Regions from separate parts of the Arthrobacter sp. PAMC25564 genome, predicted to be linked through region 3. Evidence: riboswitches for the same ligand, from Rfam matches in the RefSeq annotation. Region 3 holds a riboswitch; each other region holds the start of a gene.
The links. A riboswitch is a leader RNA that binds a small molecule or an ion and turns the genes downstream of it on or off. The one in region 3 is predicted to bind S-adenosylmethionine.

Region 1 (3,266 bases), 1.5 Mb from region 3:
CGCTCACCGCGGCGATGTCCACGATTTCCTGCATCGGGTTCGAGGGCGACTCGAAGAAGACCGCCGTCGCCGGCTCGGACAACGCCGAGCGCCACTGCTCCAGGTCCGGGCCGTCCACGAAGACCGTCTCCACGCCCCAGCGCGGCAGGATCTCGTTGAGTATCACGAAGCAGGAGCCGAACAGCGAGCGGGCGGCGACCACGCGGTCGCCGGCCCCCAGCAGCGCGCCGAGGGCGGTGAAGACGGCGGACATCCCGGACGCCGTCGCAAAGCAGGCCTCGGTGCCTTCGAGCAGCCGGAGGCGCTCCTGGAAGGTGGCGACCGAGGGGTTGCCATAGCGGGAGTAGACGAAGCGCTCGTCCTCGCCGGTGAAGGCACGCTCGGCGGCTGCGGCGGATTCGTAGACGAAACCGGAGTTGAGGAAGATCGGCTCGGTGGTTTCCTGGAAGCCGGTGCGGTCGAGTCCGCCCCGGACGGCCTGGGTCTCGGGGCTCCAGCCGGCGGCGTCGGGGTTGAAGGTCATTTAGTGCTTTCCGAGGTTGGTGGGCAGCCCGCGGTTCTTCCAGCCGTTGACGGTCCGCTCGCCGTGCTGGTCCGTCTCGCCTTCGAAGCCCTCAAGGACGTTGTAGGCGGTGAAGCCGGCCGCGGTGGCGGCGATTGCGGCGGCGATGGAGCGGGCGCCTGACCGGCAGAGGAACACCAGTTCGGTACTGGAGTCCTCCGGAGCCTGCTGCTTCAGTTGCTCAACGAACTGCGCATTGGGAATCCCGCCGGCGAGGTTCCACTGGATGAACAGCGGATCGTTCTCCGTCGCCTTAGTGTCGGGAATACCGATGTGGGCCCATTCCCCCTCGGTGCGGACATCGACGAGGATGGCCCCTGCCTCGAGCTTGGCCCAGGCATCCTGAGGTGTGAGGTCTCCGGCGTAGCTCATGCGTGGCCCTCGCCATCGAACTCTTCGTTTTCCAGGTCATCCACCGCGCTGGCGACGGCGGCGTCCGCACTGGCAATCGCTGCCGGCAGCACGACTGCCTGGGCGACGATGACGCTGCTGCCGTTGAACGTGGCGGCGGGGCTTCCATGGAGCACATAACCCTCGGCGAGGGCTGCCGATACCCGCTCGCAGAAGGCGCGGTCATCGGGACCGGTGAACAGGCGGTAGGCCAGCTTTTCTTCAGGGGCAGGGGCGGCGGACGGTGCCGCTTGGGTGGACGCGTCAGGCACGACGGATCTCCTTCTTTCACGCTTGCAGCTCGAATATCGATATGCCGAGTATTCACCTGAGGCACCCCGCCGCGAAAGGGAGGGTTGCCGACCGGCCAGTCAGGGCTTGGCGCCGGGTCTCATTACTCCCCAAAAACGTAACACTTCCGACGCCGGCCAACACCGTCGTCGTCGTCATGTTGAGTAACGGGCCGCCACGCAACGCGGGGTCACCTACGGCCCATCCCGCCCCTCGGGACGGGCCGTAGGTGACCCCGCGTTGCAGAGAAGTTGCAGGGAAGGGGAATCAAGCAGCGTGCGGCACGAAGCGGATGGTCATGGCTTTGAACCCGGGGGTGTTGGATTCGCGTGCGACGAGTTCCCGGTGGACCAGCGCATTTGCCTCCGGGAAGTAGGCGGCAGCGCAGCCCTTGGCGGTTGGGTAGGCCACCAGGCGGAACTTGTCCGCGCGTCGTTCGCTGGAGTGGCCGTCGGCGCCGCGGAAGGTGGAGATGACATCGACCAGGTCCCGGTCCTTGAAGCCCAGGTCTTGAAGGTCGTCCTCATGGACCAGGATGACGCGGCGGCCTTCCGAGATGCCCCGGTAACGGTCGTCGAGCCCGTAGATGGTGGTGTTGTACTGGTCGTGGCTGCGGATGGTCTGGAGGATGAGGTGCCCGGCCGGGGGTGCCAGGTATTCCAGCGGGCTGACGGTGAAGCCGGCCTTGCCGGTGGCGGTGGCGAACGTCCGGGTGTCCCGGGGCGGGTTGGGCAGCACGAAGCCGTTCTTGTTCCTGATGCGGGCGTTGAAGTCCTCGAATCCGGGGATGACGCGTGAGATGTGGTCCCTGATGACGTCGTAGTCCTCGGCCATGGCCCGCCAGTTAACCGCGTGGTCATCCCCTAGGGTGGCCTGTGCCAGCCGGGCGATGATCACCGGTTCGCTGAGCAGGTGCCCGGAGACCGGCTGCAGGCGGCCCTGCGTGGAGTGGACCACGGACATCGAATCCTCCACGGACAGGAACTGCCGCCCTCCCGGGTGCTTGTCATCGGTGTCGGTCCGGCCAAGCGTGGGGAGGATGAGGGACGTCCGGCCGTGGACGGCATGCGAACGGTTGGGCTTGGTGGAGATGTGCACCGTCAGCCCGGCACGTTTCATTCCGGCTTCAAGCGGTCCCGTGTCCGAGTTCGCCGCCGCGAAATTGCCGCCCATGGCCACGAAGACGTCCACCTGGTCCTGCTCGAAGGCCTGCAGGGCTTCCGTTGAATCGTAGCCGTGCTCCCGTGGTGTGCTGATCCCGAACTCCTGGTCCAGGGCGGCCAGGAGCGCTTCCTTGGGTTTCTCCCAGATGCCCATGGTGCGGTCACCCTGGACGTTCGAATGCCCGCGCACGGGGCAGGCCCCGGCACCGCGTTTGCCGAAGTTTCCCTGCAGCAGCAGCAGGTTGATGATCTCCCGGAGCGTGTCCACCGAGTGCGGCTGCTGCGTCAGTCCCAGCGCCCAGCAGATGATGGTGGCCTTGGAAGCCGCCATCATGCCGGCGATCCGGGTGATTTCGTCCCTGCCCAGGCCGGTGGCCTTCTTCGTCTCGGCCCAGTCAACGGTGCTGCGCGCGGTCACATAGGCTTCGAATCCTTCGGTCTGTGCCTGGATGAACGCGTGGTCCACCACGGTGCCCGGATTCTCTTTCTCGGCCTCCAGCAGGAGATGGCCCAGGGCCTGGAACAGGGCCAGGTCGCCGCCGACCTTGATCTGGAGGTATTCGTCGGCGATGGTCGTTCCGTGCCCCACCACGCCGGTGAGCGACTGCGGGTCCTTGAAGTTCATGAGCCCGGCCTCGGGCAGTGGATTGACGCCCACGACCTTGCCGCCGTTGTTCTTGCAGTCCTTCAGGGCCGAAAGCATCCGGGGGTGGTTAGTGCCGGGGTTCTGCCCTACCACGAACACCAGCTCGGCGTCGTGGATGTCTTCCAGGGAGACCGTTCCCTTGCCGATGCCGATGGTCGGGTTCATGGCGGAGCCGGAGGATTCGTGGCACATGTTCGAGCAGTCAGGCAGGTTG
Region 2 (3,266 bases), 1.7 Mb from region 3:
AAATTCAGCATAGTCCTGACAGGCCGGTTGGGGGTTGGGTGATGCCTGGCTGCGGCCCCGGGGTTGGGAGCCCATCCGGCCGCAGCAACGTGGCCTGCAGGCCGGCCGCCCGCTTTGGCGGTAGTTTGGACCCATGAGTCAAACCGCTTCGAGCTACAACGATGACCTGCGCCTTGCCCATGTCCTGGCAGATTCCGTAGATTCCCAGACCATGAGCCGCTTCAAGGCGCTCGACCTTCGGATCGAAACGAAGCCAGACCTGACGCCGGTGACCGACGCCGACAAGTCCGCGGAGGAAGCCATCCGCGGCCAGCTGTCCCGCTCCCGACCGCGCGATGCCGTCCTCGGCGAGGAATTCGGCAGCTCCGGCCATGGCTCCCGCCGCTGGGTCATCGACCCGATCGACGGGACCAAGAACTTCGTCCGGGGCGTCCCGGTCTGGGCCACCCTGATCGCCCTCATCGACGAGGGCGAGCCCGTCGTCGGCGTCGTCAGCGCCCCGGCGCTGGGTAAGCGCTGGTGGGCGGCCAAGGGCGCCGGGGCCTACACGGGCCGATCGCTGGCGGCTGCCACCCGGCTGAAGGTGTCCAACGTCTCCAAGCTCTCGGACGCGTCGCTGTCCTACTCAAGCCTGGGCGGCTGGAAGCAACGCGGCAACCTCGACGAGTTCCTGGGCCTCACCGAGGAAGTCTGGCGCACCCGGGCCTACGGCGATTTCTGGTCCTACTGCCTGGTCGCGGAGGGCGCGGTGGACATCGCCTGCGAGCCGGAACTGAACCTCTACGACATGGCCGCGCTGGTGCCGATCGTCACCGAGGCCGGCGGCCGCTTCACCTCGCTGGAGGGGGAAGACGGCCCGTTCGGCGGCAACGCCCTCGCCACCAACTCCATCCTCCACTCCGAAGTCCTCAAGCGGCTCAACCCCGGCCTGGACGACCTGCTCTAGGCCCCGCCGTCCCGTAACAAACGGCTTCACATTCCAGTCCGGCCTTTTCCCCGGCGGCGTGGATGTCCTAGGCTCGTGGCAGGTCACGAGTGCCAGCGCTAAACCCCGGTTTGCTGGCCGGCAACCCTCCATTCGCGGCGGGGTGCCCCGGGTGACGACCTGGCCGGTCCGGAACGGACCCGGCAAGCGCGGATCCCCGGAGTGAGGGGTCCTTTTCGAGCGAGGTCCTTTTGACAACTGCCACTTTTCCCGCAAGCCCCCGATTCCGCCACGCCGAAGGTGCAGCGCACCCCGGGGAGCAGCCTGACGCCGACGCACGGTTTGCCGTCGCGGGCCACCCCCTCTCCGCGGTGACCGGGGCCGAGATCCAGGCCCCGCTGATCCAGGGCGGACACGTCCGCTACGCCAACCTGGACTACGGCGCCTCGGCCCCTGCTCTGTCCGTGGTGTCGGCCTACCTGAACGAGATTCTCCCGTTCTACGCGAGCGTCCACCGCGGCGCCGGCTACGCCTCCCAGATCAGCACGTCGGTCTACGAGAACGCCCGCACCATCGTGCGCGGGTTCGTGGGCGGCCGGGACGACGACTCGGTCATCTTCACCCGGAACACCACCGACTCCCTGAACCTGCTGGCCGGCTGCCTGCCCGTGAGCGATGGCAAGCACACCGGAGAGGTCCTCTACCTCGACATCGAACACCACGCCAACCTGCTGCCGTGGCAGAATGTGCCGCACCGCAGCGTCGTCGCCGCCCCCACCCTCACGGCCACCGTGGAGCGGCTGCGCGGGCAGCTGGCGCTCGGCGGGATCAGCCTGCTCGCCGTCACCGGAGCCTCCAACGTCACCGGGGAGATCCTGCCCATCCGCGCCCTGGCCGCCCTGGCCCACGAGTACGGGGCCCGGATCGTCGTCGATGCGGCCCAGCTCGCCCCGCACCGGCGCATCGACATCGCCGCGGACGACGTCGACTACCTCGCCTTCTCGGGGCACAAGCTCTACGCGCCGTTCGGTGCCGGCGTCCTGGTGGGACGGCCGGACTGGCTCGACGCCGGGACCCCGCACCTGGCCGGCGGCGGCGCCGTCAGCGACGCCAGGCTCGACACTGTCAGCTGGACCACCGGGCCCGCCCGGCACGAGGCCGGCTCCCCCAACGTCCTCGGCGCCGCCACGCTGGCGCGCGCCAGCCAGGTGATCGCGGCCCTGGACGAGGAGCAATGGCACGCCCATGAAAATGCCATCCGCTCTTTCCTCGTCGAGGGGCTCCAGCGCATCGACGGCGTGACCGTGCACCAGATCTTCGCCGACACGGAACCGGGCGCCGGGACCATCGGCGTCGTCAATTTCTCCGTGGCAGGCTACGACGCGGGCCTCGTGGCCGCCTACCTCTCGGCGGAACACGGAATCGGACTGCGTGACGGCCGCTTCTGCGCCCACCCGCTGATCCGCCGGCTCGGCCTGCCCTCGGGCTCGCTGCGGGCCAGCTTCGGCCTCGGTTCGCGGCTGGAAGACGCCCAACGGCTGCTGGCCGGCATCCAGGAGCTCCGGCGGGCCGGTCTCGGCTGGGACTACGTGGTGGATGCCGGCCGCTGGGTCCCTGCCAACGACACCCGCAGCTACCCGCACTGGGCGCCGAACACGCCGGGCACCGCGGGCGCGGCGCCCTGCTCGCTGGACCAGGCCTGACCGGACCGGGCCCAGGGCCGCTGCCCGCTGCCGCGTGCGGTAAATTCGAAAGGTACCCGCACCGGACCTGCCGAAGGAGATCGCACGTGGCACGCGGCGGCCCCAAACTCCACCATGAGCGACGCCAACAGCTCGGGCAGAGCTTCCAGGATGGCGGAGAGCACTATGAGCGGGTCCGTCCCGGGTATCCGGAAGAATCGGCCGGCTGGCTGATCCCCGCCGGTGCGAAGGACGCCGCGGACGTGGGCGCGGGAACCGGAAAGTTCACGGCACTGTTGGTCGGGCGCGGCCTGCACACCGTGGCAGTGGATCCTTCCCCGGACATGCTGGCGCAGCTGCACCGGACGCTGCCGGGCGTCACCGCCGTCGAGGGCAGCGCAGAGAACACCGGGCTTGAGCCCGAAGCCTTCGATCTTGTCACGGTGGCCCAGGCCTGGCACTGGTGTGATCCGCTCCTGGCCAGCACCGAGATCGCCCGCATCCTGCGGCCGCACGGCGTCCTGGGGCTGATCTGGAACCAGCTGGACACCTCGGTCCCCTGGGTGCACCGGCTCTCCCGGATCATGCACGCCGGCGACGTCCACAAACCCCACTTCAAGCCGTCCGTGGGCCCGGAATTCACCGGCCTCGAGAGCCAC
Region 3 (3,266 bases):
CAAAGCGCCCCCTGCCCGGACCGGTGTTCGGCCCCGGGGTCCCCCTGGGCTCCGGCGAGGGCCCCCCGGGGGCAGAAGAACCAGTGCGGTCCTGAACGGGTCCGGGCATAAGCTGGGGGAAACACTTGGGAGGCCCGGCACCGTGAACAGTCTGTTCTTTTGGATCATCGTTTTGACCTTCGTGGTCCCGACGGCGCTGCGCCTGTACCGGAAGTCAGTCCGCGGCCGGAACCGCGGCCAGGGCATGCCCGGCGGGTTTCCGAACCTGCCGGACGGCGGGTATCCGGGCCAGTACCCGGGCCAGCAGGGCAAGCAGCCCCGGGATGGCTACACCCAGCAGGACTACTTCGGCGGCGGCTTCCAGGCCGGCACCCCCGGACAGCCTTTGCCGCCGTACCCGGGCCAGGCGGGCTACCGGAACCCCGTCCCCTACGAGGACAGCCCCGAGTACCTGAACAACCCTCCCGGGTCCGGGCAACAGCCCTCCGGGCAGCAGGGCGCGTGGCAGCAGCCTGCCGGACAGCCGCCCGGAACCCCTGCAGTTCCCACGCCGCCGTCGGGCACGCAGGGGTTCCGGGCGCGCAAGCTCGCCGAACTTGACCAGCGGTACAGCGATGGCGAGCTCGCCATGGAGGATTACATGGCCCAGCGCGCGGAGATCATGAAGGGCTGACCGCCTGTTCGGCCGCCTGGCCGAAGAAGTTCTGCCGGAACTGCTCGCTGAGCTGGCCGATTTCGGTCAGGAAGCCGTCGTGGCCGATCGGGGCCTCGATCATGTGCAGTTCCGCTCCGCCCGGCAGCGCATCGGCGAGTTCACGGGACTGCGCCGGGAAATACAGCCGGTCCGAATCCACCGCCGCGACAATGAAGTCCGCCGTCGCGTGGGCCAGCGATTCCTGGAGGGGGCCGCGTCCGCGGCACACGTCATGGCTCATGAGGGCCTCGGTGATGGCGATGTAGCTGTTGGCGTCGAAGCGCCGGACCAGCTTGTTGCCCTGGTGGTCGAGGTAGCTTTCCACCTGGTAGCGTCCGCGCCCGGCCAGCGAACCGGCGTCCAGCGGCGCCTCTGCTTCCTGGGCGTTCCGGCCGAAGCGCCCGTCCAGTTCGGCCGCCGAGCGGTAGGTGATGTGCGCGATCCGGCGTGCCAGGGCCAGGCCTGCAACCGGCCCGGGGCCGCCGTAGTAGTCCCCGCCGTTGAAGTCCGGGTCCAGGCGGATAGCCAGGGTCTGGGCCTGGGCGAAGGCAATCTGTTCCGCGGTGCTGCTCGCGCCGACGGAAATCACGGCGCAGCGCCGGACCCGTTCCGGGTAGCTGACGGCCCACTCGAGGGCACGTGCCCCGCCGAGGGATCCGCCCAGTACGGCGAACCAGCTGCGGATGCCCAGGGCGTCCGCAAGCCTGGCCTCGGCCTCCGTGGTGTCCCGCAGGGTGACCAGCGGAAACCGTGAACCCCAGGGCTTTCCGTCGGGGGCCTGCGTCGAGGGACCGGTGGAGCCGTAGCAGCCGCCCACGATATTGATGGAGACGACGAAGTACTTGTCGGTGTCCACGGGGGCGCCGGGGCCCGCGAGCTGCTCCCACCAGCCCGGTTCCTCGCTGGCGCCCCGGGTCACGTGGGTGTCGCCGGTCAGCGCATGTTCGATCAGCACCGCATTCGAGCCGTCCGCGTTCAGCCTCCCCCAGGTCTCGTAGGCGAGGACGACATCGGGGAGCCGGGCACCGGACTCAAGCTCGAGGTCGCCGATCCGCAGGTACTGGACGGTTCCGTCCGGCACGGCTTGTTCGACTTCTTCTTCGACGGCACGCCGGGATGGATCGGTGCCGGGTACACCGCTGTGGGTGAGGGAAAGTGTCATATGAGGACCTAACTTCGCGCTTGCCTGCCGTCAGCTGACCGGCAGGCCAGGTCTTCACCCGGGGCACCCCGCCGCAAAAGGAGGGTTGCCGGCCAGCAAGCCGGGGCTGTCGCTGGCGCTCATGACCTTCAATGAGTTTACGAAACGAGGCGACGGAATGGCGAAGATTGTGACGGCCATGTGACTCCCGGCGTCCCGGCGCCGTCGCCGGCGGATCAGGGACGCCGGGAGTCAGTGCACGTCAGACGCTCTTGGCCGCGCGGAATCCGGCGTCGAGGTCCGCGAGGATGTCATCGATGTGCTCCAGGCCCACCGAGAGCCGCACGAGTCCCGGATTGACGCCGGCGATGGCCTGCTGTTCCGGGGTCAGCTGGCTGTGCGTGGTCGACGCCGGGTGGATGACCAGGGAGCGCACGTCACCGATGTTCGCCACATGGGAATGCAGTTCAAGGGCATCAACGAACGCCTTGCCCGCCTCGGCTCCCCCGGCGATGTTGAACGCCACGACCGCACCGGTGCCCTTGGGACCGTACTTGCGGCCCCGCTCGTACCACGGGCTGGAGGGCAGCCCCGCGTAGGCGACGGATTCGACGTCGTCCCTCGCCTCGAGCCATTCGGCCACCTTGGTGGCGTTGGCGACGTGCCGTTCGACGCGCAGGCTCAGGGTCTCGATGCCCTGGGCGATGAGGAAGGCGTTGAACGGGGAGACGGCCGAGCCGAGGTCGCGCAGGAGCTGGACGCGGGCCTTGAGGATGTAGGAGAGGTTGGCGCCCAGGGCGCCGTCCGCGCCCAGGTCCCGGGCATAGACCAGGCCGTTGTAGCTGGGGTCCGGGGTGTTGAAGCCGGGGAACCGCTCGGGGTCCTTGCCGAAATCGAAGTTCCCGGAATCCACGATCACGCCCGCGATCGCGGCGCCATGGCCGCCGAGGTACTTGGTGGCGGAGTGCACCACGATGTCCGCGCCCCACTCGATCGGACGGATCAGGTACGGGGTGGACAGGGTGTTGTCGACGATCAGCGGCACGCCGCCCTCGTGCGCCACCTTGGAGACGCCCTCGATGTCGAGCACGTCCTGGCGCGGGTTGGAGACTACCTCGGCGAAGAACAGCTTGGTGTTGGGCCGGACGGCGTCGCGCCACTGCTCCAGGTTGTCCGGGTCCTCCACGAAGGTGACGGAGATGCCGAACTTCTTCAGCGTGTGGGCCAGCAGGTTGTAGGTTCCGCCGTAGAGGCTGGGGCTGGCCACCACGTGGTCACCGGCTTCGGCGACGTTGAGGATCGCGAAGGTCTCCGCGGCCTGGCCGGAGCTGAGCAGCAGGGCCGCGAGGCCGCCCTCAAGACTGGCCACGCGCTGCTCCACCGCGTCCTGGGTCGGGTTGCCGATCCGGGTGTAGATGGGGGCGAGCTCGG

Region 1: another riboswitch for S-adenosylmethionine. It lies ahead of E5206_RS04425 (DUF1737 domain-containing protein); the one in region 3 lies ahead of E5206_RS16780 (homoserine O-acetyltransferase).
Region 2: another riboswitch for S-adenosylmethionine. It lies ahead of E5206_RS08605 (aminotransferase class V-fold PLP-dependent enzyme); the one in region 3 lies ahead of E5206_RS16780 (homoserine O-acetyltransferase).

What each region holds. Positions count from the first base shown of each region.
Region 1 is NZ_CP039290.1:979,788-983,053, forward strand. Features, by position in the region: gene E5206_RS04415 (O-succinylhomoserine sulfhydrylase) at 1-523, opposite strand, end outside; gene E5206_RS04420 (rhodanese-like domain-containing protein) at 524-934, opposite strand; gene E5206_RS04425 (DUF1737 domain-containing protein) at 931-1,224, opposite strand; SAM riboswitch class IV at 1,238-1,351, opposite strand; gene E5206_RS04430 (FdhF/YdeP family oxidoreductase) at 1,511-3,266, opposite strand, start outside.
Region 2 is NZ_CP039290.1:1,886,392-1,889,657, reverse strand. Features, by position in the region: gene hisN (histidinol-phosphatase) at 134-946, shown strand; SAM riboswitch class IV at 1,028-1,141, shown strand; gene E5206_RS08605 (aminotransferase class V-fold PLP-dependent enzyme) at 1,297-2,628, shown strand; gene E5206_RS08600 (class I SAM-dependent methyltransferase) at 2,715-3,266, shown strand, end outside.
Region 3 is NZ_CP039290.1:3,602,008-3,605,273, forward strand. Features, by position in the region: gene E5206_RS16770 (SGNH/GDSL hydrolase family protein) at 1-95, shown strand, start outside; gene E5206_RS16775 (hypothetical protein) at 143-673, shown strand; gene E5206_RS16780 (homoserine O-acetyltransferase) at 660-1,856, opposite strand; SAM riboswitch class IV at 1,868-1,983, opposite strand; gene E5206_RS16785 (bifunctional o-acetylhomoserine/o-acetylserine sulfhydrylase) at 2,098-3,266, opposite strand, start outside.